DNA from 3 places in the Streptomyces sp. NBC_01571 genome. Region 3 is predicted to be linked to each of the others. Evidence: riboswitches for the same ligand, from Rfam matches in the RefSeq annotation. Region 3 holds a riboswitch; each other region holds the start of a gene.
What was found. A riboswitch is a leader RNA that binds a small molecule or an ion and turns the genes downstream of it on or off. The one in region 3 is predicted to bind cobalamin.
Positions count from the first base shown of each region.

Region 1 (9,828 bases), 690 kb from region 3:
CCACCCGCAGTGCCTCGAAGGCGAGGCCGCGGGTGAGGGCGTCCTCGCCGCGGGCGGCCTCCAGGAGCTCGGTGACGGCGCTGCCGACGGGGCGGGCGGCGAGCCAGGCGCGGTACTCGGCGCGGGCCGCGTTGGGGCGCAGTTGGGCACAGCCGCGGAGCATGTCCGCGGCGGGCTGCTCGATGTTCCCGGCGGGGCTCTGCGCGGCGACGCAGATCTGCTCCAGCTTGACCCAGACCGCCCAGCTGCCGAGCGGGGTGAGGGTGGCCTGTCCGTCGGCGCAGGTGAGCGCTCCCACGGCGGCGAGGGCGTGCAGGGCCCAGTCGAGGAGAGGGGCGAGCGGGGCGTCCGGGTCCGGGGGCGCGGCGGTCTCCGGGGCGGGCTCCGGCTGGGGGCCGTAGGGGATTTCGCACCGCTCGGTGCGCAGCTCCGTGACCCGCTGTTCGAGGAGGTCGAGGAGCTGCTCCACGGGGACGGGCCCGGCGGAGAGCTGGAGGAAGGAGAGCACCTGGGGCATCGCGGAGACGACCTCGGCGACGGCGGACGCCTCACGGTCCGCGGGCTCCGGATGGGCGAGCGACCAGGCGTCGAAGAGGGCGACCCAGCCGCGCAGGACGGCGCTGTCGTCGCGGTTCCAGGCGCGCAGACGCCAGCCGGGGCGGGCGATGTCGCCGTGCACCTCGACGAGGCCCGCGAGGCGGGCGGTGTCCCAGTCCGCGCGGACCTGAGCCGGGGTCAGGCCCAACTCCTGGGCGGCCCGTTCGGCGGTTGACGCGGAGAGTGTGCCCTTGCCGTCGGGGGTCGCGCCGTCGCGCCCCGGGCCGAGCAGGGAGTCGGCCCAGCGGGCGACGCGGGCCGCGTCGGCGAGGCCGGCACGTGCCATGCGGGCGAGTTCCGCCGGCGGCGGGGTGCCCTCGGGGGGCCGGGGTGCGGGTCGGCGCGAGCTGCGCTGGGTCACCGCTCGGGGGGCGGCAGCCAGGGGCCGCGGGCGGACGAGTCGGAGCCTGGAGTCGCGCGGGTTACGGGACGTCACAGGTGCAGTCTTCCGGTTGGCGGTCCGAAAACCCAAACGGAATGTCACAGCAGGCGACAGGGGTGGCCAATGCACGGGGTTTTGCGGGGGCTCGACATGTGTACGCGGGGCCCCGCGCGAGTTGACCCGATCCGAACCGGAAGCGTGCCGGTGCTTCGTCGGAGCGCCGTACGAAAGGGGCGGCACGGCACGGCGCTCCCGGACCCCGTGCGGGAGGAGCGGCGCTGTGCGCCGGAGCGGTCGCGGGGCCTCGTGCGTGAGGCCGGCCCCTACATCAGGGGGGTCAGGAAGCGGCGGAGGACCTCTTCGTACTCCGTGGGGTCGGCGTTCCACAGGGCGCCGTGCGGGGCCTGCGCGACCGTGTGCAGGGTGACCAGGTCCGGGCGGCGCCGGGCGAGACGGCGCGAGGGTCCCCAGGGGGCGAGGACGTCGTCCGGGCCGTGCAGCACCAGCGTCGGCACGTTGAGCCGGTCGGGATCGGCGGCCTGCCAGGTGCGGTCGCCGTGCAGTCCGGTGCGGCCCTGGGCGGCCCGGACCGCGAGCGGCAGCAGGGCTCTCGGGGTGTGGCGGGCGGTGGCGAGGGCACGCAGCGTGGCTTCCCAGTCGAGGACGGGGGAGTCCAGGACCAGCCCGGCGATCCGGTCCCGCAGGGCGGAGTGGGTGGCGGTGCGCAGGGCCATGGTGGCGCCGGTGGACCAGCCGTACAGGACGACCTGCGCGGCGCCGTAGCGGATCGCGTAGCGCAGCGCGGCGTCCAGATCGCGCCACTCGGTCTCGCCGAGGTGGCCGAGGCCGTCCGGGGGACGGGGGGCGCCGACGTCTCCCCGATAGGCGAGGTCGAGGACGGGGAGCCTGCTGCGGTGCAGGAACTCCATCACGTTCATCGGGAGTTCCCGGGTGGCACCCAGGCCGTGCACGGTGATCACCCAGGTGTCGCGGACGCCGGGCACGAACCAGGCGGGCAGCGGACCGAGCTCCCCGGGCACGTCCACGTCGGCGTGGTCGAGGCCGAGTGCGGTGCCCGGGTTGCCGACGTACAGGTTGGGGGTGAGCCAGACCCGGTCGCCGGGTCGCAGGGTGCCGTGGGTGACGCGTTCGAGGCGGCGTACGACCGTGTCGGCGCTGTGGGGCGCGTTCTCCAGGACCGGGCCGACGACCGCGTGCGAGCCGTCGCCGGCCAGTCCGTACGTTCCCGGTCGCCGGGAGGCCAGGGCGCGGGTGAGCGTGATCCGGCCCGGGGCCGTGGCGTGCACGGTGAGCCGTGGCTCGGTGGGCAGGGGCCTGCCGGGCGGCGCCTTGAGCGCGGCGTCGCTGGCGAACCGTCCCACCGCCACGGAGGCCGCGCTCGCGGCCAGGGCTACGGTGACGGCCGCGGCCGTCGCTTTGGCAGTACGCACGGATTCAGTCTCACGGCGCATCCCGTTGTCGGCCAGTGGGCGCGCGGCCCGACGACTCCGCCGTCCGGGCACGGCGAGGGGCGTCTCGCGCGGCCGTGGGGGGGGGAGGGGCTCGCTCCGCGGCGACGGTCGCGGAACGGACCTGCCGTCCCGCGACCGTCACGGAACTGGCCTGCCGTCCCGCGACCGTCACGGGACGGACACACCGTCCGCGCCGGGGCCGGGCTGACCGTACCCCCGCAGTCGCTCCCCCGCCTCCTCCAACTGTTCCCGCGACAGCAGCGCGGGCGAGAGTCCCGGTACGGACGACGCCAGGAGCCACACACGGGACATCCACTCCAACTGGGCGGTGCGGTCGTACGCCTGGTCCAGGGATTCGCCGTGGGCGACGGTGCCGTGGTTCTGGAGGAGACAGGCCGTGCGCCGGGTCAGCGCCTGAAGCATGTTCTCGGCCAACTCGGGGGTTCCATATGTGGCATAAGGGGCAACACGGACGGGTCCACCGAGGGCGCCCGCCATGTAATGGATCAGGGGAAGTTCCGTCACGAGCGTCGACACCGCCGTCGCGTGCGCGGCGTGGGTGTGGACGACGGCGCGCGCGTCGGTGGCGCGGTAGACCGCCAGATGCATCGGCAGTTCGCTGGTCGGACGGAGAACACCGAGGGTCTGCCGGCCGTCGAGGTCGACCGCGACGGCGTCGTCGGGCGTGAGCCGGCCGTAGGGCACTCCGGTCGGCGTGACCAGGACCGTGTCGCCGACCCGTACCGAGACGTTGCCCGAGGTTCCGACGACCAGCCCGTCGGCCACCGTCCGGCGGGCCGTCGCGACGAGTTCGTCCCACGCGTCGGCCACCTCCCGCGTCCGCGCACCGCGTGCGCCCTCCCCCACGTCCCGCCCGACCCGCGCGTCCCGCCGCCGCTCCGCCATGCCCGCGATCCTGTCAGCACGGACGTCAACCGGGTGGCGGCGAGGGCACTTCAGGGCGGAAGACGTACGTCCGTAAGGGTTCATATACGGACACATCACCTCTTTGAATCTATTGGTTGGCGATCGACATGTATTGAATGATCTTCCACTAACCTCTGGGGGATTTACCGTGCACGACGCCATTCCGGGGGGAAACATGGCCCGTGGTCACCAACCGTTCCGTCGCCGCGCCCGCGCCCTCGCGGCCGCGGCCGCCCTGGCGGCGCTCGCCGCCACCGGAGCCGCGCTCGCGGGTACGCCGGCCGCCGCGACCGGTGCGCCCAGAGGCCATGACGTCTCCTCGCACCAGAAGAACGTCGACTGGCGGGGCGCGAAGGCGAAGGGCGCCCGGTTCGTCTACGTGAAGGCCACCGAGTCCCACACGTACCGCAACCCCTATTTCGACCAGCAGTACAACGGGGCGTACGACGCGGGGATCCTCCGCGGCGCCTACCACTTCGCACTGCCGGACAAGTCGTCCGGCGCCACCCAGGCCGAGTACTTCGTACACAACGGGGGCGACTGGCAGGCCGACGGCCGGACCCTGCCGCCGGCGCTCGACATCGAGTACAACCCGTACAGCAAGCACAAGTGTTACGGCATGAGCAAGGCCGGACTCGTGAGCTGGATCCAGGACTTCAGCGACGAGCTCGAACGGGAGACGGGCCGCCGACCGGTGATCTACACGACCGCCCACTGGTGGGACACCTGCACCGGCGACAGTCGCGCCTTCGCCGCGGACCACCCCCTCTGGCTGGCCCGCTACGACGCACCGGACGCCGGCGCCCTGCCGGGCGGCTGGTCGTCCTGGACGTTCTGGCAGTACGACAACAACGGGACCCTGCCGGGTGACCAGAATCTCTTCCACGGATCCATGGCCCGGCTGAGGATGCTCGCGAAGGGCTAGCGGAGCCCGATATTCCGCCTTCGTTCGAACCACGGGCCACCCCTCCGGCATCCACGCCGGCGCAAGCGGAGGGGCGATCCGTGGTTCGATACACCCCTAAGCCTGCCTCAGTTCATCTTCCGTTCACTCAGGTTGCCTACGGTCCACTTGCCACTGACGTCAAACAGAAGCCTGGGTAAATGGAACACATCACGCTCCTCCTCGGAATCGTGATCGTCACCGCTCTCGTGTTCGATTTCACGAACGGTTTCCACGACACTGCCAACGCGATGGCGACGACCATCTCGACCGGCGCTCTGAAGCCCAAGACGGCGGTGGCCATGTCCGCCGTGCTGAATCTCGTCGGTGCGTTCCTCTCCGTGGAGGTCGCCAAGACGATCTCCGGCGGACTCATCAACGAAGAGGGCATACGCACCGAAGTGATCTTCGCGGCGCTCGTCGGCGCCATCCTCTGGAATCTGCTGACCTGGCTCCTGGGTCTGCCCTCCAGTTCCTCCCACGCACTGTTCGGCGGCCTGATCGGCGCCGCGGTCATGTCGGCCGGCTGGTCGTCGGTGAACGGCTCGACCGTCGTCACCAAGGTGCTGCTCCCCGCGGTCGCCGCGCCCATCGTGGCCGGACTCGCCGCGATGCTGGCCACCCGGCTGACGTACCGGATCGGCAACCGCGCCGACCCGAAGGCGACCGCCAAGGGCTACCGCGCCGGTCAGATCGCCTCGGCCGGCCTGGTCTCGCTGGCGCACGGCACGAACGACGCCCAGAAGACGATGGGCATCATCACCCTCGCCCTGGTCACCGGCGGCGTGATCGCCCCCGGCTCGAACCCTCCCACCTGGGTCATCGTCTCGGCCGGTACCGCCATCGCGCTCGGCACCTACCTGGGCGGCTGGCGCATCATCCGCACGATGGGCAAGGGTCTGACCGACCTCGCGCCGCAGCAGGGCTTCGCCGCCCAGACCAGCGCCGCGACGGCCATCCTGGCCTCCTCGCACATCGGCTTCTCCCTCTCCACCACCCAGGTCTGCTCGGGTGCCGTGATGGGCTCGGGCCTCGGCCGCAAAAACGGTGTCGTCCGCTGGTCGACCGCGACCCGGATGTTCGTCGCCTGGGGCCTGACCCTGCCGGCCGCCGGCCTGGCCGGTGCCGCCGCCGAGTTCCTGACCAAGCAGGGCACCTGGGGCATCGTCCTCACCGGCGCGCTGCTGGTCGCCGGCGCCGGCGTCATCTGGAGGCTGTCCCGCCGTCAGCCGGTCACCGTCGACAACGTCAACGAGGCCGCCGCCGAGCCGGCCGGCATCGTCACCACCGCGATGGCCGCGGTCACCCCGCCGCCCGCGGGCCCCGTCACCGGAGACCTGTCCGGTGATCTGAAGACCACCATCCCGTCCCCGGACGCGGAGCCCACCCGCCCGGCCACGGTGTAAGGACAGAACAGCATGAACATCGACTGGGCAGCCCTCGGCTCCGTCTTCGGAGTCAGCCTCGTGGTCACCGTGGCCCTCGTCGGCCTCTTCACCCTCGGCATCGTCGGTCTAACCAAGCGCGAGTCCGCGTCCGCCCAGGGCGGTTCGGCCGCTCTCGCGGTCACCGGCGCCTACGTCTGCTTCGCCGCGTGCGCGGCGGCGGTGGCGTACGGGATCTTCCTCATCGTCGGCAAGTGACCGCGCACGGGTGACCGCGCTCCGGCAAACAGCTTGAAACGGGCATCACTTCACGTGGGGTGCGGGACGGATCACCGTCCCGCACCCCACGCGTATGTCGTCCCGCACCTCACGCGCACGCCCTCCACCGCCCCGCGCCATGTGGGCCTTCGCACACTCTCCCCTCGCAGGTCAACGGCAAGTTGACGGGTCCTGCAACCCGTGGTGGACTGCCGGAGCCAAGTACGGCGACAGAAGAGGAAGCCGGTGTGAATCCGGCGCGGTCCCGCCACTGTGACCGGGGAAGGAACTCCCCGGGAGCCAGGAACTCTCACCGCCGGTCTCGTCGAACCAGGGCGCGGACACCCTGAGTGAGGACATATCGCCATGCGCGGCTGCCCGTTGCGGGTCTTGATGAGTACGAGGGTTCCACTTCACCCCACGGCGGGCTGACCCCGTGCGTGCCGATCGCGTCTTCGCGTACGGCGCCGCCACCGGCCTCCTCGGCGACCTGCTGCTCGGCGATCCCCACCGGGGTCATCCGGTCGCCGCGTTCGGGCGGACCGCGGCGGCCGTGGAGCGGATGCTGTGGCGGGACCACCGCGGATGGGGAGCGCTGCACACCACCGTCTGCGTCGGGGGCGCCGGTGCGCTCGCCGCGCTCGCGAGCCGTGGCGTACGACGTTCCCGTACCGCCTCCATCGCCCTGACCGCCGCCGCCACTTGGGCCGTCGTCGGGGGCACCTCCCTCGGGCGCGAGGCGCGGGCGATCGGTGCCGCGCTCGACGCCGGTGACGTCGGGGCCGCCCGCGCGCGGCTGCCGCACCTGTGCGGGCGCGACCCCCAGTCGCTGGACCGCGACGGCATCGCGCGGGCCGTCGTCGAGTCCGTCGCCGAGAACACCTCCGACGCCGTGGTGGGCGCCCTGGTGTGGGGAGCCGTCGGCGGTGTGCCCGCACTGGTCGCGTTCCGCGCCGTGAACACGCTCGACGCCATGGTCGGGCACAGATCCGCCAGGTACCTGCGCTACGGCTGGGCTTCCGCCCGTCTCGACGACGTCGTGGGCTGGCCGGGAGCACGGCTGACCGCGGCGCTCGCCACCGTCGCCGGCGACGACCCGCGCGGGGCGGCGCGCGCCTGGCGCACCGACGCCCGCCGGCACCCGAGCCCCAACGCCGGGCCCGTGGAAGCCTCGTTCGCCGGATCGCTCGGGGTACGGCTCGGCGGGACCCTCTCGTACTCCGGCCGCGTCGAGCACCGGCCCGTCCTCAACGACGGGGGGCGTGCCGTGCGCGTCGGCGACATCGAACGGGCCGTACGGCTGTCGCGGCGCGTCGGCTGGCTCGCCCTCGGCGTGAGCGCCGCGGGGCGGCTGCTGGCCGGGCGGCTGCTCAGCAAGGGACCTCTCACGAAGGGGCGTACGACATGAGTGGCGGTCTCCTCGTCGCCGGAACCACCTCCGACGCCGGCAAGAGCGTCGTGACCGCCGGGATCTGCCGGTGGCTGGTGCGGCGGGGCGTCAAGGTCGCGCCCTTCAAGGCGCAGAACATGTCCCTGAACTCCTTCGTGACCCGCGAGGGCGCGGAGATCGGGCGCGCGCAGGCCATGCAGGCGCAGGCCGCCCGGGTGGAACCGACCGCGCTCATGAACCCCGTCCTGCTCAAGCCGGGCGGCGACCGGAGCAGTCAGGTCGTGCTCATGGGCAGGCCGGTGGGCGAGATGACCGCCCGCGGCTACCACGGCGGCCGGCAGCGACAGCTCCTGGGCACCGTGCTGGACTGCCTCGCCGAGTTGCGGGGCACGTATGACGCGGTGATCTGTGAGGGGGCCGGCAGTCCTGCCGAGATCAATCTGCGGCGGACCGACATCGTGAACATGGGGATCGCGCGCAACGCGCGGCTGCCCGTGCTCGTCGTCGGCGACATCGACCGCGGCGGCGTGTTCGCCTCGTTCTTCGGGACGGTCGCGCTGCTGTCCCCCGAGGACCAGGAGTTCGTCGCCGGGTTCCTGGTCAACAAGTTCCGCGGCGACGTCGGCCTGTTGGAGCCCGGGCTCGACATGCTGAAGGACCTCACCGGACGCCGTACGTACGGCGTCCTGCCCTTCCGGCACGGCCTCGGGATCGACGAGGAGGACGGCCTGCGTGTGTCGCTGCGGGGTGCCGTGCGGGAGTCGGCGGTCGCCGAGCCCGCCGGCGAGGACGTCCTGCGCGTCGCGGTCTGCGCGGTCCCGCTGATGTCCAACTTCACGGACGTGGACGCGCTGGCCGCCGAACCCGGCGTCGTCGTGCGGTTCGTGGACCGGGCCGCGGAACTGGCCGACGCCGACCTGGTCGTCGTGCCCGGGACCCGGGGCACCGTGAAGGCGCTGGCGTGGCTGCGCGAACGGGGCCTCGCGGACGCGATCGCCCGCCGGGCCGCCGAGGGCCGCCCGGTACTGGGGATCTGCGGCGGCTTCCAACTCCTCGGGGACCACATCGAGGACGAGGTCGAGTCGCGGGCCGGGCATGTCGACGGGCTCGGACTCCTCCCCGTCCGGGTGCGGTTCGCGCGGCAGAAGACCCTCACCCGCCCGTCCGGCGAGGCCCTCGGCGAACCCGTCGAGGGGTACGAGATCCATCACGGCGTCGCCGAGGTGACCGGTGGCGAGCCCTTCCTGGACGGGTGCCGGGTGGGTGCCGTCTGGGGTACCCACTGGCACGGCTCGCTGGAGTCGGACGGCTTCCGGCGTGCCTTCCTGCGCGAGGTGGCGGCCGCCGCGGGCCGCCGCTTCGTACCGTCCGCCGACACGTCGTTCGGGGCGCTGCGCGAGGAGCAGCTCGACCGGCTCGGCGATCTGATCGAGGAACACGCGGACACGGACGCGCTGTGGCGGCTCATCGAGTCGGGCGCGCCGCAAGGACTGCCTTTCATTCCACCGGGAGCGCCCGCATGAGCACAGTGTTGTTGTTGTCGACCGCCGACACCGATCTGCTGGCGGCCCGGGCCTCCGGCGCCTCGTACCGGATCGGCAACCCGACCCGGGTGGAGGTGGGTGAGGAACTCCCCCGGCTCGTCGAGGGCGCGGACGTCGCCGTCGTCCGGCTGCTGGGCGGCAAGCGTGCCTGGGAGGACGGGCTCGCCGTGCTCAAGGCGTCCGGTGTCCCGACCGTGCTGCTCGGCGGCGAGGCCGTCCCCGACGCCGAGTTGATGGCCGAGTCGTCGGTGCCGGCCGGTGTGGTGGCCGAGGCGCTGCGCTATCTGGTCGAGGGCGGTCCCGAGAACCTCACCGAGCTGGCCCGGTTCCTCTCCGACACCGTGCTGCTCACCGGCGAGGGCTTCGAGGAGCCGCGCGAGATGCCCGAGTACGGCATCCACGGCGAGCGCCCCTTCGTCGAGGGCCGCCCGACCGTCGGTGTGCTCTTCTACCGCGCCCACCAACTGGCCGGCAACACGGCCTTCGTCGACACGCTGTGCGACGCGATCGAGGCGCGCGGCGCCAACGCGCTTGCCGTGTACTGCGGTTCACTGCGCGGCGCCGACAACGGCCTGTACGAGATCCTCGGCAGGGCCGACACGCTGGTCGCCACCGTGCTCGCGGCGGGCGGCACGCACGCCTCGGAGGCGTCCGCGGGCGGCGACGACGAGGCCTGGGACATCGGCGCGCTCGCCGATCTCGACGTCCCCGTGCTGCAGGGGCTCTGCCTGACCTCGTCGAAGCGGGCCTGGGACGAGTCGGACGCCGCCCTCTCCCCCATGGACGCGGCGATGCAGGTCGCCATCCCGGAGTTCGACGGGCGACTCATCACCGTGCCGTTCTCCTTCAAGGAACAGGGCCCCGACGAGGTCCCGGTGTACGTGGCCGACCCCGAGCGGTCCGCGCGCGTCGCCGGGATCGCCGTACGGC
Region 1 is NZ_JAPEPZ010000001.1:2,934,268-2,944,095, forward strand. Features, by position in the region: gene OHB41_RS13230 (hypothetical protein) at 1-1,033, opposite strand, end outside; gene OHB41_RS13235 (alpha/beta hydrolase family protein) at 1,303-2,430, opposite strand; gene OHB41_RS13240 (class II aldolase/adducin family protein) at 2,620-3,357, opposite strand; gene OHB41_RS13245 (lysozyme) at 3,554-4,303, shown strand; gene OHB41_RS13250 (inorganic phosphate transporter) at 4,483-5,727, shown strand; gene OHB41_RS13255 (hypothetical protein) at 5,740-5,964, shown strand; cobalamin riboswitch at 6,153-6,293, shown strand; gene OHB41_RS13260 (cobalamin biosynthesis protein) at 6,401-7,372, shown strand; gene OHB41_RS13265 (cobyric acid synthase) at 7,369-8,877, shown strand; gene cobN (cobaltochelatase subunit CobN) at 8,874-9,828, shown strand, end outside.
Region 1: another riboswitch for cobalamin. It lies ahead of OHB41_RS13260 (cobalamin biosynthesis protein); the one in region 3 lies ahead of metE (5-methyltetrahydropteroyltriglutamate--homocysteine S-methyltransferase).

Region 2 (9,828 bases), 4.5 Mb from region 3:
CGCGTCGTCGCCCGCGAAGCCGCCGGTCTCCGTGCCGGGGACCAGCCTGGCCAGTTCGGCGGCGACACCCCAGGGTGTCTCGTCACCGACGGCGATGTTCGCGACCGGCGTGAGCGCGGCCACGTAGGGAGCGCCGGTGAGCGGGGTGTACGGCGCGGAAGAGGTGACCCGCAGCGCGCGACGGGCGGCGATCAGCCCGATCTCGGCACCGCCGCCCCCCGGGCCGCTGCCGTTCGCACCGCTCCCCGCACCCGCGCCGCCCGTGACGCCCCCGGAACCCGCACCGTCCGTACCGCTCGCGGAACCCGCACCCTCCGCACCCCGCGCCGAGGCGGCCGTCGTCCACCGGGCGAGCGCCCGGACCCGTGCCGCCGCGTCCGCGAGCCGCTCCTCGGCCAGTTCGCCGGTGCGGACCGCCGAGACGAGGGCGTCGCGCAGCCGTCGTACCGTCTCGTCGTCCGCGAGGCCGCCGCCCACGCAGATCGCGTCCGCGCCGGCTCCGATGGCGAGGACGCTGCCCCGCTCGATGCCGTACGTGGCGGCGATGGCCTGCATCTCCATGCCGTCGGTGACGATGAGTCCCTCGTAGCCGAGTTCCTCGCGGAGCAGTCCGGTCAGGATGCGGCGGGAGAGCGTGGCCGGGCGGTCCGGGTCCAGGGCCGGGACCAGGATGTGCGCGCTCATCACCGCACGGGTGCCCGCGGCGATCGCGGCCCGGAACGGGGCGAGTTCGCGCGCCTGGAGGACCGGCAGACCGGCGTCGATGCGCGGCAGGGCGTGGTGCGAGTCCACCGCCGTGTCGCCGTGCCCGGGGAAGTGCTTGGTGCAGGCCGCGACGCCGGCGGACTGCAGGCCGGTGACGTAGGCGGCGGTGTGCCGGGCCACGAGACCGGTGTCGGCGCCGAAGGACCGTACGCCGATGACCGGGTTGCCGGGGTTGGAGTTCACGTCCGCGGACGGGGCCCAGTTGAGGTTCACCCCGCAGGCCGCCAGGCGCCGGCCGAGTGCCGAGGCCACCTCCCTGGTCAGCTCCACGTCGTCCACCGCGCCCAGCGCGTGATTGCCGGGGTAGGAGGAGCCGGACCGGACCTCCAGACGGGTGACGTCGCCGCCCTCCTCGTCGATGGCCACCAGGACGTCGTCGCGCTCGGCGCGCAACTGGGCCGTCAGGGCGGAAAGCTGTTCGGGCGATGCGATGTTCCGGCCGAAGAGGCCGACCGAGGCCAGGCCTTCACCGAGCCGGCGCAGCAGCCAGTCGGGGGCCGTGGTCCCCGTGAAGCCGGGCTGCAGGACGGTCAGCGCGTCGCGTGTCAGGTCATCCTTGTCCGCGTTGGACGCGGCTGCTCCGCTGGCGAGTGTCGTCATCGGGGGCGTTATCCCTTCACGGCGCCCGCGGTCAGCCCCGCGGCCATCTTGCGCTGGACGATGAGGAAGAGGACGACGATCGGCACGGCCATCATGGTGGCGCCGGCCATCATCGGGGCGTACTCGGTGCCGTGCTTGGTGGTGAAGTTGCCGAGCCAGACGGTGGCGGTCTGGTTCTTCTGGCTCATCAGCATCAGGGCGTACAGGTACTCGTTCCACGCCTGGATGAAGGCGTACACCGAGGTGGCCACCATGCCGGGGGCGAGGAGCGGGAAGACCACCCGTACGAAGGCGCCCGTGCGGGAGCAGCCGTCGACCATGGCCGCCTCCTCCAGCTCCTTCGGGATGTTGACGATGAAGCCGCGCAGCGTCCACACCGTGAAGGGCAGGATGAAGGTCAGGTAGGTGACGATCAGGCCGGAGAGCTTGTCGTACTGATCGAGGTCGTTGAGGAGCAGGAAGACCGGGATGATCATGGCGACCAACGGGATCATCTGGACCGCCAGGATGCCGACGATCACGATCTTGCGGCCGCGGAAGGCGAAGCGGGAGATGGCGAGCGCCGCGAGCATGCCCACCACGACACCGATCAGGACGACCGACAGGGACACGATCAGGCTGCGGCCGACCGGGCCCCAGAAGTCCGCGATGTCCAGCGCGCGGCGGAAGTTGTCGAGCGTCACCCCGGTGGGGAACAGGCTCGGATCCGGGTCGATGGCGTCCTTCGCGGGCTTGAACGCCGTGTTCAGCATCCAGTAGACCGGGAAGCCCGCGATGACGAAGACGAGCAGGCCGAGGACGTTCCAGCCGAGCTTGGACCTGCGGGGTCCGGAGGGCGTACGCCTCGGTGTGGCGACGGCGCTCATTCGACCTCTCCGATCTTGAGCATCTGGCGCATGTAGACGGCGACCACGCCGAGCAGGAGCAGCACGGTCAGCAGGGCGATCGCCGATCCCTGGGCATAGTCGTTGACCACGAACGCGCGGTCGTAGGAGTAGGTGGTGAGCAGCTGGAACTCGGCCTCGGGGTGGCCGCCGCGCATCACGAAGACCTGCGGGAAGACTCCCATGTCCCAGATGACGGAGAGCGTCGTCAGCATCACGACGATCGGCTTGAGGATGGGGAGCGTGACGTAGCGGAAGACTCCCCAGGCGCCGGCGCCGTCCAGGCGGGCCGCCTCCTCCAGTTCCTGGGGTACCTGGGTCAGTCCCGCGCCGAGCGTGATGACGACGAAGGGCACCGCGCCCCACACCACCAGCAGCATGATCACGGCCAGGCCCTGCGGTCCGCTGGCGAACCAGTTGTGGCCGACCATGTCGACGCCCGGCAGCTTGCTCAGCAGCGCGTTGAAGACACCGTAGTCCGAGTCGAAGAGCCACTTGAAGACGGTGGTCGCCACGATGATCGGCATGCCCCAGCTGGCCACCAGCACGATGTTGACGAGCGTCTTGACCCAGCCGGAGACGCGCTGGAGGAGCAGCGCGATCAGCATGCCGGCGACCATCGTGAAGACGACGGACCCGGCGGCGAAGACGATCGTGCGCAGGACGACGGCCCAGAACTCGCCGTCGCCGAGCACCTTGGTGAAGTTGTCGAAGCCGACCGACTCGGCCGGCTGGAAGCCCCAGAGCTGGGACTGGCCGAACTTCTGGAAGGACAGGGTGACGAGCCGGACCAGGGGGTAGCCCATGACCAGCGCGAGGATCAGCAGGCAGGGGGCGAGCAGGGCCCAGGGGGTGGCGGTTCCGCCGGGAGCCCGCCTTCTGCGCGGCGCCCTGGGGGCCGCCGGTGGCGATGCCTGCCGCGCCGGTGGCGCCTTGGTCGGGGTGGTCGTCTCTGCGGCACTCATCGCGCGCTCCTCAGCGGTCCTTCAGATCGTACGAGAAGCAGGGCCCCGTCCCCGGAACTCCCCGGGGTCCGACGGGGCCCTGCGCTCAGGTCACTTGGTGTTGATGACCTTGTCGATCGCGGCGTCCGCTTCCTTCGCGGCCGCCTCCACCGACTTCTTGCCGGTGCCGATGCTCTGCAGCATCGTCTGCAGGACCTGGGCCTTCTCGACCTGGCCCCAGCCCGGTGCCATCGGCACGAACCAGCTGCTCTCGGCCGCGGTGGCCGGGACCACCGTCGCCGGGTCGTTCTTGAGGGTCGCGAGGTCGGTCTTGTTGTTGGGCAGATTGCCCTTGGCCATCAGGCCCTTCTGGCCCTTGGAGCCCGTGAAGGCGTTGATCCACTCACCGGCGAGGGCCTGCGCCTTGGACTTCACCGGGATGGCGAGGTCGGAGCCGCCGAGGAAGACGGGCAGGTTCTTGCCGGACGGGCCGGGCATCACGAAGTTCTCGAGGTTGCCCTTGAGCTTGCCGGTCTTGTCGCTCTTCGGGTCCTCGGCGGTCGCGCCCTCCCAGGCGGCACCGAAGATCATGGCGGACTTGCCCTGGCCGTAGACGATGTAACGGTCGGACTCGTCCTTGGTCTTGTCGCCGTGCATGTACTTGTCGACGACGTTCTTGAACTCGGTGAGGCCCTTGAGCGACTCGGGCGAGGAGAGGTTGGCCTTCCACTGGCCGCCCTCGTCCGTGGCGATGGAGCCGCCGGCGTCGTAGACGAAGGACATCGCGGCGTACCAGTCGCGGGTGGGCTGGTACCAGGCGTTGAACTTGTTCCCCTCCTTCTTCTGGATCTTGTCCAGGTCGGAGGTGAGCTCCTGGTACGTCTTCGGGGTCGCCTTGATGCCGGCCGAAGCCGCCACGTCCTTGCGCCAGTTGCCGACGCGGCCACCGGCGTAGTACGGCACGCCGTAGGTCTTGTCCTCGTAGGTGACCGACGTCTTGAGGCCGTCCAGCCACCCGGCCGAGTTGTCGAACTTCGTGGGGTCGACGGGGGCGAAGGCTCCCTTGACCATGTAGCCGAGCATCTCGGAGTTGCCCATCTCGACCACGTCGGGGGCCTTGTCCGTGGCGAGGACGGCGTCGAGCTTGGTGTTCTTGTCCGGCCAGCCGTAGTACTCGTGGTTGATCTTGACGCCCGGGTGCTTCGCGGTCACCGCCGCGTCCGCGGCCTTGACCAGTTCGGGCCAGTTGTTCTGCGCGTCCACCGTGAGCCAGACGGTCAGCTCCTTGGCGTCCGCGCCCTTGTCCGACCCCCCGGACTTGTCGTCACTGCCCCCGCACGCCGCGATGGAGACCATCATGCCCGCGATACCGATCGCAGCTGCCAGCTTCCGCTTCACGCCACCCTCCTCAGGGATGCCACAAACCCCCCTGCCCACCGCGGTGACACACGCCGAATCGCTGCCGATTACTGCCCGTGGGGCTGGGACCTGGACCAATGGTGTAGACCAGTACGGGGAGCTTGGCCTAGACCTAGAGGGGTGTCAAGGGTGTGTAAGCCAGGCCGACCGTCCGTTATGGGACCTACATATGCAAGGACCTTTAAGTAGGTAAGTGACATAAACGGCAGGGCTGTTCACGAACCCCGTGCGCGCGATGGACTAGACCAACAGGTACACCGACGGTATATAGAGGGGATCACGGAGCGTGCGGGAGACACTCGCACACGAAGCCGTGCCACGATGTGACCCGTGACCGGCGGGATGCCGGTCGCTTCGGCACCCGGAGCCGGGAAGGCAGAGCATGAGCACCGACGTCAGCAGTGCGGAGAACGAGGGTGGGGCCCCCATCCGTACCGCGCGCGTGCCCAAGTACTACCGCCTGAAGAAGCACCTGCTCGACATGACGGACACCCTGCCGCCCGGCACACCCGTGCCACCCGAACGCACCCTCGCCGCCGAGTTCGACACCTCCCGCACGACCGTGCGCCAGGCGCTCCAGGAACTCGTCGTCGAGGGCCGTCTCGAACGCATCCAGGGCAAGGGCACCTTCGTCGCCAAGCCGAAGGTGTCCCAGGCGCTCCAGCTCACCTCGTACACCGAGGACATGCGTGCCCAGGGCCTGGAACCCACCTCGCAGCTCCTGGACATCGGCTACATCACCGCCGACGAGACCCTCGCGGAACTGCTCGACATCTCGGCCGGCGGCCGGGTGCTGCGCATCGAGCGGCTGCGCCTGGCCAGCGGCGAGCCGATGGCCATCGAGACGACCCACCTGTCCGCGAAGCGCTTCCCCGCCCTGCGCCGGTCGCTCGTCAAGTACACCTCTCTCTACACCGCGCTCGCCGAGGTGTACGACGTCCACCTCGCGGAGGCCGAGGAGACCATCGAGACCTCGCTGGCCACCCCGCGCGAGGCCGGACTGCTCGGCACCGACGTCGGTCTGCCCATGCTGATGCTGTCCCGGCACTCGATCGACCGGCAGGGCGAACCGGTGGAGTGGGTGCGCTCGGTGTACCGGGGCGACCGCTACAAGTTCGTGGCCAGGCTCAAGCGCCCGCAGGACTGAAACGCCGGTCCCCGAGGTCCGGGGGACCGGCGGTACCCCGCGGTACCACTTCGCGTTCACGTTCGAGCCACGGTCCCGGCCGGGGCGCGGCGGAAGCGGTTCGCGACGCGGCCGGCACCGCTCCGGGCCGTCGGGGCGATGCCCGGCTCCGTACGGGAGTTCACCAGCCGGTCCGCTCGCGCTCCCGCACACCAACCCTCCACATCCACCGCCCGGGATGGGGTTCCATAAAGCGGAACCGTCGCCTAGATTTCCTGCGCATTGCACAGGTGACCAGCGAGGGGACGGAGCCGTTCATGTCAGACGTGCCGGAAGCGAAACCACCGGTGGTGAGACCGGTCCGGGTGGTGACACCGGTCCGCGTGGTGATCGCCCTCTGCCTGATCGCCCCGTTCGTGGCCATGTTGTGGGTCGGTTCGTACGCGAAGGTCGACCCCACCTTCATCGGCATCCCCTTCTTCTACTGGTACCAGATGCTGTGGGTGCTCCTCTCGACCGCGCTCACCGTGACCGCGTACCAGCTGTGGCAGCGTGACCAGCACGCCCGCGCCACCACGAAGGGCGGTGCCGACGCATGAACGACGGCGTGAACGGCGTGGCACTCGCCGTCTTCATCATCTTCTTCGTGGCCGTCACGGTCATGGGATTCCTGGCCGCGCGCTGGCGCAAGGCCGACAACGAGCACAGCCTCGACGAATGGGGCCTGGGCGGACGGTCGTTCGGCACCTGGGTCACCTGGTTCCTGCTCGGCGGCGACCTCTACACGGCGTACACCTTCGTCGCCGTACCGGCCGCGATCTACGCGGCGGGCGCGGCCGGCTTCTTCGCCGTGCCGTACACGATCCTCGTCTACCCCCTGGTCTTCACGTTCCTGCCCCGCCTGTGGTCCGTCTCGCACAAGCACGGCTATGTGACGACGTCGGACTTCGTGCGCGGGCGCTTCGGCTCCAAGGGTCTGTCCCTCGCGGTGGCCGTCACCGGCATCCTCGCGACCATGCCGTACATCGCGCTCCAACTGGTCGGCATCCAGGCCGTGCTGGACGTGATGGGCGTCGGCGGCGGCGAGAACACGAACTGGTTCGTCAAGGACCTCCCGCTCCTCATCGCCTTCGGCGTACTGGCCGCGTACACCTACTCGTCGGGCCTGCGCGCCCCCGCCTTGATCGCGTTCGTGAAGGACACCCTGATCTACATCGTGATCGCGGTGGCCATCATCTACATCCCGATCAAGCTGGGCGGGTTCGACGAGATCTTCCACTCGGCGAGCGAGAAGTACGCCGCGGCCGGCGCGGGCGGGATCGTACCGGCCCAGGCCGGGCAGTGGACCTACGCCACCCTGGCGCTCGGCTCCGCGCTCGCCCTGTTCATGTACCCGCACTCGATCACCGCGACGCTGTCCAGCCGCAGCCGTGAGGTGATCCGGCGCAACACCACGATCCTGCCGCTCTACTCCCTGATGCTGGGCCTGCTCGCCCTGCTCGGCTTCATGGCGATCGCGGCCGGGGTGAAGGTCACCAACGGCCAGCTCGCCATCCCTCAGCTCTTCGAGGACATGTTCCCGGACTGGTTCGCCGGGGTGGCCTTCGCCGCGATCGGCATCGGAGCCCTCGTCCCCGCGGCCATCATGTCCATCGCGGCCGCGAACCTCTTCACCCGCAACATCTACAAGGACTTCATCAAGCCGGACGCCACCCCGCAGCAGGAGACGAAGGTCTCCAAGCTGGTCTCGCTCCTGGTGAAGGTCGGCGCGCTGGTCTTCGTCCTGACGATGGACAAGACGGTCGCCATCAACTTCCAGCTCCTGGGCGGCATCTGGATCCTTCAGACCTTCCCGGCCCTGGTCGGCGGTCTGTTCACGCGCTGGTTCCACCGCTGGGCGCTGCTCGGCGGCTGGGCGGTCGGCATGCTCTACGGCACGCTCGCCGCCTACGGGGTCGCCTCACCGACGCAGAAGCACTTCGGCGGCAGCTCGAAGGAGATCCCCGGGATCGGGGAGATCGGATACATCGGCCTGACGGCGTTCGTCATGAACGTGGTGGTCTCCGTCGTCCTCACCTTCGCCCTGCGGGCCTTCAAGGCGCCCGACGGCGTGGACGAGACGTCACCCGCGGACTACACGGCGGACGCCGGCGACCCGGGAGTCCAGGTCGAACTGCCCCCCGCCACCGCGGAGGCGGGCCACTAGGACGTGCCAGGCGTCGCGAGGCAGGCGGGACTTTCGCGACACGTCCTGGACCGCGTCCGGCGGTTCCCGTCGGGCGGGAACGGCCGGGCGCGGCCCGGGACAGCGGTAGCGGCGAGCGGGCCGTCGGAGGAAAATCCGGCGGCCCGTCGCCGTACGTCTGATGCACACTCCCGGCATGGACATCGTCATCAGGCCGGCGCGGCCGGAGGAGTACCCCGGCGTCGGTGAGATCACCGTGCGGACCTATCTCGGGGACGGGCTGCTCGACTACGGGGAGAGCGACCCGTATCTCGGAGAGCTGCGGGACGTCGCGAAGCGGGCCGCCGCGGCCGAGGTCCTCGTCGCGGTCGAGGGGGAACGGGTCCTCGGCGGCGTGACCTTCGTCCCCCGGGGCGGACCCATGGCCGACATCGCGCGGCCCGGCGAGGCCGAGATCCGGATGCTCGCCGTCGCCCGCGAGGCCCGCGGCCGGGGTGCGGGAACGGCCCTCGTGGGCGCCTGCGTCGACCGCGCACGGGCCACCGGGGGCTGCGGACGCGTGGTGCTGTCCACCCAGCGCACCATGCGCGCGGCCCACCGTCTCTACGAACGCCTCGGCTTCACCCGCACCCCGGAGCGCGACTGGAACCCGGTTCCGCACCTCGACGACATCTTCCTCCTCACCTACGAGTTGACCCTCAGGCACACTCCGTAGCGCCCCCCTCGAAGCCGACACGGCACAACATGTGGGGGTGCTTCCTCAGCCCGGCACTAGATGTATGCTCATGCTCGCTGTCGCCGCAGGGGAATCCGGTGCGAATCCGGAACTGTCCCGCAACGGTGTACTTGTGCGCATTCGCGCACGGGCTTCAGTCCGAGGACCTGCCGACAGCGTGCCCCGGCCAGCCGGCCGGGCGACGACGACGTCCGGGCCTCGTGGAATGGGCCGGTGGACGCACGCGTACCCGTAACGGAGTCGCGTGTCCCGCTGCCCTCCGCCAGGCCCCGTGCCGAGCGAGGGAGAGCCCCAAGTGACCATCGCGCCAGCCGACCCGGTTTCAGTTTCCGCCCAGCGGGCCCCGGTGGAAGCGGAGTCCGCGCAGCGGGCCCCGGTGGAGACGGACGGTCCCGGTACCACGCTGCTGCGTACCCTGACCGACTTCACCGCCGACCTCCCCGGCGCCGACCCCGGCCGGGTCGCCGCCGCCGCCCTGCGCGGCCGGTCCACGCACGCGGACGACGCGGAGCTGCGCGAGCTGGCCACCGAGGCGGCCGCGGGCCTCATCTCCGAGGACCCCGTCTACTCGCGGCTGGCCGCCAGGCTGCTGACGGTCGGCATCGCGGAGGAGGCCGCCTCGCAGGGCGTCACGACGTTCTCCGAGTCCATCACCACGGGCCGGCGCGAGGGTCTGATCGCCGACCGCACGGCCGACTTCGTCGACCTGCACGCGGCCCGGCTGGACGCGCTGATCGACACCGCGGGCGACGACCGCTTCGGCTACTTCGGTCTGCGCACCCTGCACAGCCGGTACCTGCTCCGGCACCCGATCACCCGCAAGGTCATCGAGACCCCCCAGCACTTCATGCTGCGGGTGGCGTCCGGCCTCGCGGAGGACGACACGGCCCGGTCCGTCGACGAAGTGGCCGCGCTCTACGGCCTGATGAGCCGCCTGGACTACCTCCCCTCCTCCCCCACGCTCTTCAACTCCGGTACGCGACACCCGCAGATGTCGTCCTGCTACCTCCTCGACTCCCCGCTGGACGAGCTCGACTCCATCTACGACCGCTACCACCAGGTCGCGCGCCTGTCGAAGCACGCGGGCGGCATCGGGCTGTCCTACTCCCGCATCCGCTCCCGCGGTTCACTGATCCGCGGCACGAACGGGCACTCCAACGGCATCGTCC
Region 2 is NZ_JAPEPZ010000001.1:6,711,413-6,721,240, reverse strand. Features, by position in the region: gene OHB41_RS30400 (glycoside hydrolase family 3 protein) at 1-1,365, opposite strand, end outside; gene OHB41_RS30395 (carbohydrate ABC transporter permease) at 1,374-2,231, opposite strand; gene OHB41_RS30390 (carbohydrate ABC transporter permease) at 2,228-3,214, opposite strand; gene OHB41_RS30385 (extracellular solute-binding protein) at 3,305-4,591, opposite strand; gene OHB41_RS30380 (GntR family transcriptional regulator) at 4,995-5,759, shown strand; gene OHB41_RS30375 (DUF3311 domain-containing protein) at 6,056-6,337, shown strand; gene mctP (monocarboxylate uptake permease MctP) at 6,334-7,944, shown strand; gene OHB41_RS30365 (GNAT family N-acetyltransferase) at 8,120-8,638, shown strand; cobalamin riboswitch at 8,703-8,827, shown strand; gene OHB41_RS30360 (ribonucleoside-diphosphate reductase subunit alpha) at 8,955-9,828, shown strand, end outside.
Region 2: another riboswitch for cobalamin. It lies ahead of OHB41_RS30360 (ribonucleoside-diphosphate reductase subunit alpha); the one in region 3 lies ahead of metE (5-methyltetrahydropteroyltriglutamate--homocysteine S-methyltransferase).

Region 3 (9,828 bases):
CGCCGAGCAGCTCCGCGAGATGCGTGCCGACGTCCTCCAGGCGGTCTACGCGAAGCACCCCGAACGCTTCGTCCGCAAACCACCCGAGCCCCCCAAGCTCCCCGCAGCGGCCTGGATCAACCAGCCGGCACCAGACGGCCCACTGATCCCAGCACAGCGTTAAAACGATCTACCTGCCTTGATCGCTTTGACAGGTTCCGCGCCGTCATCGACGGCAGCCTCGCTGGCTGGCTGAACATCCGCCGCGACATAAGCCCGGTCGTCGCGCACTGGGGCACCATCAACCACCTCCAGAGCCACACCAGTTTCCGCGGTCGCTCTATCGGCACTGCGCTGATGAACCGGGCCCGTGAGATCGCCCGCGACGAGATGAACCTCAAGCAGCTGCACCTCGCTGCACGGGGCGGGGTCGGGCTCGAAGACTTCTACGGCCGTCTCGGCTGGAAGGAGATCGGACGATGGCCTGGCGCCCTTCGGCTCGCTCCAGATGACGACCGCGACGAGATCCTCATGATCCTGGCGCCGCTGTGATCCGTTCCCGCCTCCCCGCCGGGAGGGTATTCGGACGGTTCCAATACCCGACTCCACCATTAGACCCGCCCCGGAGGGTCCCAGCGCCATTTCCACGCCGAGATGCACACAGCCGAGGAAGAGCACCACATGAAGCTGACCGTACAGGCATTTCGCGACGCGCAGGCGGGAATCATGCCCGCCGGTCCTGGAGCTCGCGGTCTGATCGACGCGCTGCGCCATGTGGACGCCCAGCTCAAGGACGCGGCCCGGACCGACCCGAAGGTCCTCACCGACGACCGCCACCTGGAGAGTCTCCTGCGCAAGCTGGCGAAGACGCTGCACATCGGGCCGGCCAACTTCTGCTGGTTTCGCGATCCGTCCAAGGCTCTGTGCCTGCGTCTGGCGGGAACCCCGGACGCGACACGTCCCCTGGTGGGGCTGTGCGACTCGGCCCGCTGCCCCCAGGCCACCCACCACCGCAGCCAGCGGCCCGTGTGGATCGGGACGATCACCACGATCGATGCCCTCCTGGACAGCCCCCGCATCGCCAAGGGTGAGAAGGCCCGGCTGCTGCCCGAGCGCGAACGGGCCACGCGGGTCGTCGCCGAGATCGACGCCCACGCCGGGACTGCCCTCGAGGAGGTGGCCTGAGATGGCACGGCTCACCGAGGACGACAAGGACCGCAACGAGGCCGCGATCCGCACGGCGATGGACCAGATCCTGAGCGGGAACCTCCCGCCCGGTGGCAAGGCCGATCTCAAGACCCTCGCCGCGCTGGCCGGCGTCGCCCGGACCGGCTTCTATCCCAGGAGGAACCGCGACAACTCCCCCCGGCCCGGTGCCTACCAGCATCTCGCCGAGGAGTTCGAGCGGCGGGTGAAGCAGCTCCAGGACGCCGGAGAGATCGTCGACCCCCGCACTGCGCAGATCGAACGCCTCAGGACGCGCAACGCCGAGTTGAGGGAACGGCTCACCAGGCGCGACGAGAAGATCGCAGAGCTGACCGAGTTCCAGACCCTGGCGATCTCCCGGCTGGCCGCCCAGCACGAGGAGATCCAGCGGCTGCGCACGCAGCTCGCCGCTGACGGCACCGTCCGCAGCCTCCACACCCCTGCCAGCGGCACCGCGCCGTACGGGTCCTGCAGTTGAGGCCATCTCGGCGCGGGCGACGGTGCTCCCACGGTCGCCCGCCCCCTCGGTCCGGTGTGTACGCTGACCGTGCAGCTGGTTCGCCCTGCCCGCCAGGCAGGCGCGTCGTAAGAGGGAACCCGGTGGGAATCCGGGACTGCCCCGCAGCGGTGAGCGGGAACGACCGCCGTCATACGCACTGGGCCTGGAAGCGACGGGCCCGGGAAGCGACGGCCAGTAGGTGCCTCGGAGAAGAACGAGGCGTGCCCGTGAGTCCGAAGACCTGCCGCTGCCCGCGCGCGGACGGCCGTGCGCGGAGATCCCGGTGACCTCGTGGGCGGGTCGGCGTACATATCCGGCGGGCACGCGTGTCGTGGCTCGTCCGGTCTGTCGTCCCTTCGCGTCTGCGCACCCTCCGGGGTCGCTCTCGTCCAGAGCTCGCGAAGGAGAGTTTCGTGACAGCCAAGTCCGCAGCCGCGGCAGTACGGGCCACCGTCCACGGTTACCCCCGGCAGGGGCCGAACCGGGAACTGAAGAAGGCGATCGAGGGCTACTGGAAGGGCCGCGTCAGTGCCGACGCCCTCCAGGAGATCGCCGCCGGCATCCGCCGCGCCAACTGGCGGCATCTGGCCGACGCCGGCGTCCACGAGGTCCCGACCGGTGACTTCTCGTACTACGACCACGTCCTCGACACCAGCGTCATGGTCGGCGCGATCCCCGCGCGGCACCGCGCCGCCGTCGACGCCGATGCCCTCGACGGGTATTTCGCCATGGCCCGCGGCACCCAGGACACCGCGCCGCTGGAGATGACGAAGTGGTTCGACACCAACTACCACTACCTCGTGCCGGAGCTGGGCCCGGACACGGTGTTCGCGGCCGACTCGGCGAAGCAGGTCGGTGAGCTGAGGGAAGCCCTGGCGCTGGGGCTCGCCGCCCGGCCCGTCCTCGTCGGCCCGGTCACCTACCTGCTGCTCGCCAAGCCCGCCTCCGACGCCCCGGCCGGTTTCGACCCGCTCACCCTCCTGGACCGGCTGCTCCCGGTGTACGCCGAGGTCCTCGCGGACCTGCGCGCGGCGGGCGCGGAGTGGGTGCAGCTGGACGAGCCCGTCCTGGTCGAGGACCGCACCCCGGCCGAGCTGAACGCCGCTTCCCGCGCCTACCGCGACCTCGGCGCCCTCCCCGACCGCCCGAAGCTCCTGGTCGCCTCCTACTTCGACCGCCTCGGCGACGCCCTGCCCGTGCTCGCCAAGGCCCCCGTCGAAGGACTGGCCCTGGACTTCACGGAGGCCGCCGCGGCCAGCCTGGACGCCCTGGCCGCCGTCGGCGGACTGCCCGGCAAGCGGCTGATCGCTGGGGTCGTCAACGGCCGCAACATCTGGATCAACGACCTGGCGAAGTCCCTGTCCACCCTCGGCACGCTCCTCGGGCTCGCCGACCGGGTCGACGTCGCCGCCTCCTGCTCGCTCCTCCACGTCCCTCTCGACGCGTCCGCCGAGCGCGACATCGAGCCGCAGATCCGGCGCTGGCTGGCCTTCGCCCGGCAGAAGACCACCGAGATCGTCACCCTCGCCAAGGGTCTCGCCCAGGGCACCGGCACCATCACGGCCGAACTGGCCGCCAACCGCGCCGACCTGGCCTCCCGGGCCAGTTCACCGATCACCCGCGACCCCGCCGTGCGCGCCCGCGCCGCGGCCGTCACAGCTTTCGACGCCCGCCGCTCCTACCCGTACCGCCAGCGCGCCGCCGCCCAACGCGCCCATCTCCGACTGCCGTTGCTGCCGACGACGACCATCGGCTCGTTCCCGCAGACCGACGAACTGCGCCTCGCCCGCGCCGACCTGCGCACCGGGCGAATCGACAGCACCGGATACGAGGAGCGCGTCAAGGCCGAGATCCAGGAGGTCGTCTCCTTCCAGGAGAAGACCGGCATCGACGTCCTGGTGCACGGCGAGCCCGAACGCAACGACATGGTCCAGTACTTCGCCGAGCAGCTCACCGGCTACCTCACCACGCAGCACGGCTGGGTCCAGTCCTACGGCACCCGCTACGTCCGCCCGCCGATCCTGGCCGGCGACATCTCCCGCCCCGAACCGATGACCGTGCGCTGGACGACGTACGCCCAGTCCCTCACCTCCCGCCCGGTCAAGGGCATGCTGACCGGGCCGGTCACCATGCTCGCCTGGTCCTTCGTCCGCGACGACCAGCCCCTCGCCGACACGGCCCGCCAGGTCGCCCTCGCCCTGCGCGACGAGGTGAACGACCTTGAGACAGCCGGGACTTCGGTCATCCAGGTCGACGAACCGGCACTGCGCGAGACCCTGCCGCTGCGGGCCGCCGACCGCCCGGACTACCTCGCCTGGGCCACGGACGCGTTCCGGCTCACCACCAGCGTCGTGCGGCCGGACACGCAGATCCACACCCATATGTGCTACGCCGAGTTCGGCGACATCGTCCAGGCCATCGACGACCTCGACGCCGACGTCATCAGCCTGGAAGCCGCCCGCTCCCACATGCAGGTCGCCCGGGAGCTGGCGGCGCACGGCTACCCGCGCGAGGCCGGGCCGGGCGTGTACGACATCCACTCCCCGCGGGTGCCGAGCGTCGCGGAGGCCGCCGACCTGCTGCGCACCGGCCTCAAGGCCATTCCCGCCGAGCGCCTGTGGGTTAACCCCGACTGTGGTCTGAAGACCCGCGGCTGGCCCGAGGTCCGCGCCTCCCTGGAGCACCTGGTCGCTGCGGCCCGGGAGGTGCGCGCCGAGCTGTCCACAGAGTGACGCACGCGGCGGACTGTCCGCCGACCGGCGCGGGTAACCCTTATTGCGACTAACATGCAACAGCTTTAGATCATCAATAAGGGTGTGAGGTCCATGACGGTCCGACGGATACGGACAGCCGCCGCCACGGCGGCGATACTCACGGGTGTCGCCGCCTGCTCGGCCCCCGGAAACAGCACGGGCAGCGGTAATACGGCCGACTCCGTCGTGATCGGGGTGGCATCCGAGCCGGACACGCTTAGTCCGCTGCTCGGCTACGGCAAGGACGGCAACTCGAAGATCTTCGACGGCCTGCTCGCCCGGGACGCCGACCTCAAGCTGAGACCGGCACTGGCGAAGGCGCTGCCCGAGGTCGCCGCCGACGGCCTCACCTACACCTACACCCTGCGCGACGGCGTGGAGTTCAGCGACGGCGAGCCGCTGACCTCCGCCGACGTCCTCTTCACATACGACACGATCCTCGACGCGAAGACCAACAACACCAACCGCAGCGAGCTGGACGCCATCAAGGACGTGCGGGCGGACGGCGGCAACAAGGTGGTCTTCACCCTCAAGTACCCCTACGCCCCCTTCGCCGGCCGCACGGTCCTGCCCATCGTCCCCGAGCACATCGCGGGCAAGCAGGACCCCAACACCGGCTCCTTCAACACCAAGCCGGTCGGCACAGGGCCGTACGTCCTCGCCTCCTGGAGCAAGGGCGAGAAGCTCACCTTCAAGGCCAACCCCGACTACTGGGGCGGCGCGCCGAAGGTGAAGAAGGTGACGATGGCGGTCATCGAGGACGACGACGTACGCGCCACCCGGCTGCGCTCCGGCGACCTCGACGGCGCAATCCTCCCGCCCAACCTCGCCGCCACCTTCAAGAACGACAAGGCGAGGAAGACGTACGACGCGAAGACCTACGACTTCCGCACGGTCACCCTCCCCCAGGAGAACAAGGTCACCGCAGACCGTGCGATCCGCCAGGCCCTGGACGCCGCTGTGGACCGGCAGGCCATGGTCGACAAGATCCTCGACGGCGCAGGACGCCCCGCGTATGGTCCACTGCCCGTCGACGACCCGTGGTTCGCCAAGGGCATCGAGCGCGAGCAGGACCTCGCCAAGGCGAAGCGGATCCTGGACGAGGCCGGATGGAAGGCGGGTGACGGCGGTATCCGCGCGAAGAGGGGACAGCGCGCTTCCTTCACCCTGCTCTACCCCTCCGGCGACAAGGTCCGCCAGGACCACGCCCTCGCCTACGCCTCCGACGCCAAGAAGGCCGGCATCGAGGTGAAGGTGGAGAGCGCCACCTGGGAGGTCATCGAGCCGCGGATGAAGGACGATGCCGTGCTTGCCGGCTTCGGCAGCAACGGCGACCCCGACTACGGCCTCTACACCCTCCTGCACTCCTCCCTCGCCGGCGACGGCTTCAACAACATGGCCCGCTACGACGATCCGGTCGTGGACAAGGCGCTCGACACCGGCCGTCGCAGCTCGGACCAGGCGACCCGGAAGACCGCCTACGACAGTCTCCAGCGCGAACTGGTGAAGAACCCCGGCTACACCTTCCTCACCCACATCGACCACGTCTACGTCCTCGCCGACCGCTGGACCGGTCTGACCACGCAGGTCGAGCCGCACGAGCACGGCTTCGCGTCCGGCCCGTGGTGGAACCTCGAAGCCTGGCAGCCGAAGAAGTGACCTCCGCTCCCGGAAGATCTCTGCCCTGGGGCGCGATGGCGCGGCTGGCGGGGCGACGGCTGCTGTTCGCCGCCCCGATCCTGCTCGTCGTCACCTTCGGCGTCTTCGCGATCGCCGCCGCCTCCCCCTTCGACCCGGTCAAGGCGTACGCCGGCACGGCCGCGCTCGGAGCCGACGCCGAGACGCTGGCGCGGCTGCGGGAGAACCTGGGCGTGGACCAGCCGTTCACCTCTCGCTGGTGGAACTGGCTGACCGCAGCCATCACGGGTGATCTCGGGCAGTCCAGCGTGCTGCGGCAGCCGGTCGCCCAGATCATCGGCGAACGCCTCCTCTGGTCCAGCCTGTTGTGCGCGGTGGCGTTCGTGGTGGCCGTACTGACGGGCACGGTGCTGGGTGTGCTGGCGGCCCGGCGCCCGGGATCGGTGCTCGACCGTGCCGTGACGTCGCTGGCCTACTCGTTGGAGGCGGCGCCCGTCTTCTGGCTTGCCCTGCTGGCCGTCTGGCTGTTCGCCCTCCAACTCGGCGTCCTCCCGGCCGGCGGCCTCACCGACACCGCGAGCGAGCAGGTCACCTTCGGTCAGGTGGCGAGTCACCTCGTGCTGCCGGCCGGGGTGCTCGCCGTCTCCCAGCTGCCCTGGTTCACCTTGTACGTCCGCCAGGGTGTCGGCGACGCGCTCGCCGAGGACCCCGTACGCGGCGCCCGCGCGCGAGGGTTGAGCGAACGCACTGTCCTGCTCGACCATGCCCTGCGCTCCGGGCTGCTGCCGGTTCTCACCCTGGTCGGCTCGAGGGTGCCCGAACTGATCACCGGCGCGCTGCTGGTGGAGAGCGTCTTCAGCTGGCCCGGCATCGCGGCGGCCACCGTGGAGGCGGCCACCGCCGTCGACTTCCCGCTGCTCGCCGCCCTGACGACTCTGGCCACCGCCGCGGTGCTTCTCGGCAATCTCCTTGCCGACCTGCTCTACGGCCTGTTCGACCCGAGGGTGAAGTTCAGTGACATGTGAAGCCACTGGTGACGTGACAGGTGGATCGACGGCCGAGCCCGTCTGGCGGTCGTACGGCACGAGCCGCCGCTCCACCAGAACGCTGCGGGTCCGCATCTCGGCGGCCCTGGTGGGTGTCACCGTCCTCGCCGTACTCCTCGTGCCACCGCTGGTGCAGCTCGACCAGCAGGCGGTCGACCTGGGCGCGAAGCTGCTGCCGCCGAGCTGGTCGCATCCCTTCGGCACCGACGACCTCGGCCGCGACCTCCTCCTGCGCTGTGTCTACGGTCTGCGGGTGTCCCTGCTGGTCGGGGTCGCGGCAGCATTCACAGCGACCGTGATTGGCACGGCCGTCGGGGCGACGGCCGGGGCGCTGGGCGGCTGGGCCGACCGGGCTCTCATGCGAGTCGTCGACACGGTCTCGTCGGTACCGCACCTGCTGCTGGGCATCTTCATCGTGGCGATGTTCCGGCCCGGGGTGTGGCCGGTGGTGGTGTCGGTCGCGCTCACCCACTGGCTGTCGACCGCCCGGATCGTGCGCGCCGAGGTGCTGTCCCTGCGCTCGCGCCCCTACATCGACGCCGCGGTTTCCGGGGGTGCGTCCCGGTGGCGGGTGGCGGTCCGGCATCTGCTGCCCGCGGTGCTGCCGCAGGCCGCGCTGGCCGCCGTGCTGATGGTGCCGCACGCCATGTGGCACGAATCCGCGCTGTCCTTCCTCGGGCTCGGCCTGCCCACCCACCTGGCCAGCCTCGGCAACCTCATCCAGGGCGCGCGGGGCTCGCTGCTCGCTGGGCAGTGGTGGCCGACCCTCTTCCCGGGGCTGTTCATCATCGTGCCCACGCTCGCCATCGCCGGGCTCGCTGGAGCCTGGCGGGAGCTGATCAACCCCCGGCGCCGATCGGAGCTGGTGCTGTGACCGACCGAACCCCGGTCCTTTCGGTGCGCGGGCTGTCTGTGCGCTTCCTCATGCCGGGTGGGCGGCGGATCGCCGCCGTCACCGACGCGCACTTCGACGTGGCGGCCGGCGAGTGTCTGGCGCTGATCGGCGAGAGCGGCTGCGGCAAGTCGGTCCTCGCCTCCGCCCTGCTCGGCCTGCTCCCCGCCAACGCCCAGGCCGCGGGAGAGGCCCTTCTCGGTGACCTGGATCTGCTCGCCGCCGACGAACGGACACTGGCGCGGAGGGTACGGGGCCGGCTGATCGGGCTCATCCCGCAGAGCCCTGCTGCCCATCTCACCCCCGTGCGCACCGTTCGTTCCCAACTGGAGGAAATGGTCGGGGCGTTGACCGGCATACGCGGGCGGGCTGCCGTACGAGCCGCGGCCGAGGCTGCCGCGGAGCGCGCCGCCTTCCCTGCCAGCCACCTCGACCGCCACCCGCACGAACTCTCCGGCGGCCTGGCCCAGCGGGCCGCCACCGCTCTCGCCCTCGTCGGCGACACGCCTCTGCTGCTGGCCGATGAGCCCACCACCGGCCTCGACCGCGACCTGGTCGACCACACCGTGGACGAACTGCGCCGTCACGTCGACACCGGCCACCGTGCCCTGCTTGTGATCACCCACGACCTGGCCGCCGCCGAGCGCATCGCCGACCGTGTGGCCGTGATGTACGCGGGCCGGATCGTCGAACTCACAGACGCCAGAGCCTTCTTCGGCGCCCATGGCCCCCGCCACCCTTACAGCCGCGGCCTCCTCCAAGCCCTTCCTGAGCGCGCCTTCAGCCCGATCCCGGGCATGCCGCCAGAACTCGGTGCCCTCCCCGACGGCTGCGCCTTCGCGCCCCGCTGCGAGCGGGCCACCGACGCCTGCGCCGTGCTGCCCTCGACGGCCGGCGGCGTCGCCTGCCACCACCCGCACGTGCCGGAGGACATCCGTGCTTGAACTGCAGGCCATCACCGCCGGATACGACAGGAATCGCCCCGTCGTCCGCGATGCCACGCTGACCCTTGCCCCCGGTGAGTCCGTCGGCCTGCTGGGCCCCAGCGGCTGCGGCAAGTCCACCCTCGCCCGGGTCGCGGCCCTGTTGCACCGGCCCGACGCCGGCACGGTGATGCTCGGCGGCGAGCCCGTCCGCCGTTGGCGTCACCGAGCCCCGAGCGTCCAGCGCACCGCCATCGGCGTCGTCTTCCAGCAGCCCCGGCTCTCCGCCGATCCCCGGCTGCGGCTCACCGACGTGATCGCCGAGCCCCTGCGCGCCACCGGCCGCCGCGAGGAAATACCCGAGCGCGCGGCCGAGTTGGCCGCAGCCGTCGGCCTCACTCCCGACCTCCTGGAACGCCGGCCCCACGAGGTCAGCGACGGCCAGCTCCAGCGCGCCTGCCTCGCCCGAGCTCTCGTTCTGCGTCCGCGCTGGCTGATCTGCGACGAGATGACCGCGATGCTGGATGCCTCCACCACCGCCGCCCTGGTGACGGCCGTCGAGGAGTACCGCACCGCCACCGGCGCCGGGCTACTCGCCGTCGGCCACGACCAGGTGCTCCTGGACCGCTGGTGCGACCGCACCGTCCACTGGGAGAAACTGACCGCCGCGGAAGCCGGGGAGTAGACGGATGCAGTCCACGACGATCAAGCGCGCCGTTGCGCAGGACGCGGACCGCCCCACCGGCCTGGTCCAGGACTCCGGTGCCTACCGGGGACCGTATGCCTCGATCATCCCCGGGTACCGGGTCACCGCCGACTACATCGCCCGTCACCAGGTCTTTGTGGCCATCGATGAGGTCGGACGGCTCCAGGGCTTCTACGCGCTGGTGCT
Region 3 is NZ_JAPEPZ010000001.1:2,248,934-2,258,761, reverse strand. Features, by position in the region: partial or broken gene OHB41_RS10175 (IS3 family transposase) at 1-163, shown strand, start outside; gene OHB41_RS10170 (GNAT family N-acetyltransferase) at 112-531, shown strand; gene OHB41_RS10165 (hypothetical protein) at 661-1,164, shown strand; gene OHB41_RS10160 (hypothetical protein) at 1,166-1,663, shown strand; cobalamin riboswitch at 1,722-1,947, shown strand; gene metE (5-methyltetrahydropteroyltriglutamate--homocysteine S-methyltransferase) at 2,098-4,416, shown strand; gene OHB41_RS10150 (ABC transporter substrate-binding protein) at 4,510-6,096, shown strand; gene OHB41_RS10145 (ABC transporter permease) at 6,132-7,100, shown strand; gene OHB41_RS10140 (ABC transporter permease) at 7,114-7,995, shown strand; gene OHB41_RS10135 (ABC transporter ATP-binding protein) at 7,992-8,957, shown strand; gene OHB41_RS10130 (ABC transporter ATP-binding protein) at 8,950-9,621, shown strand; gene OHB41_RS10125 (GNAT family N-acetyltransferase) at 9,626-9,828, shown strand, end outside.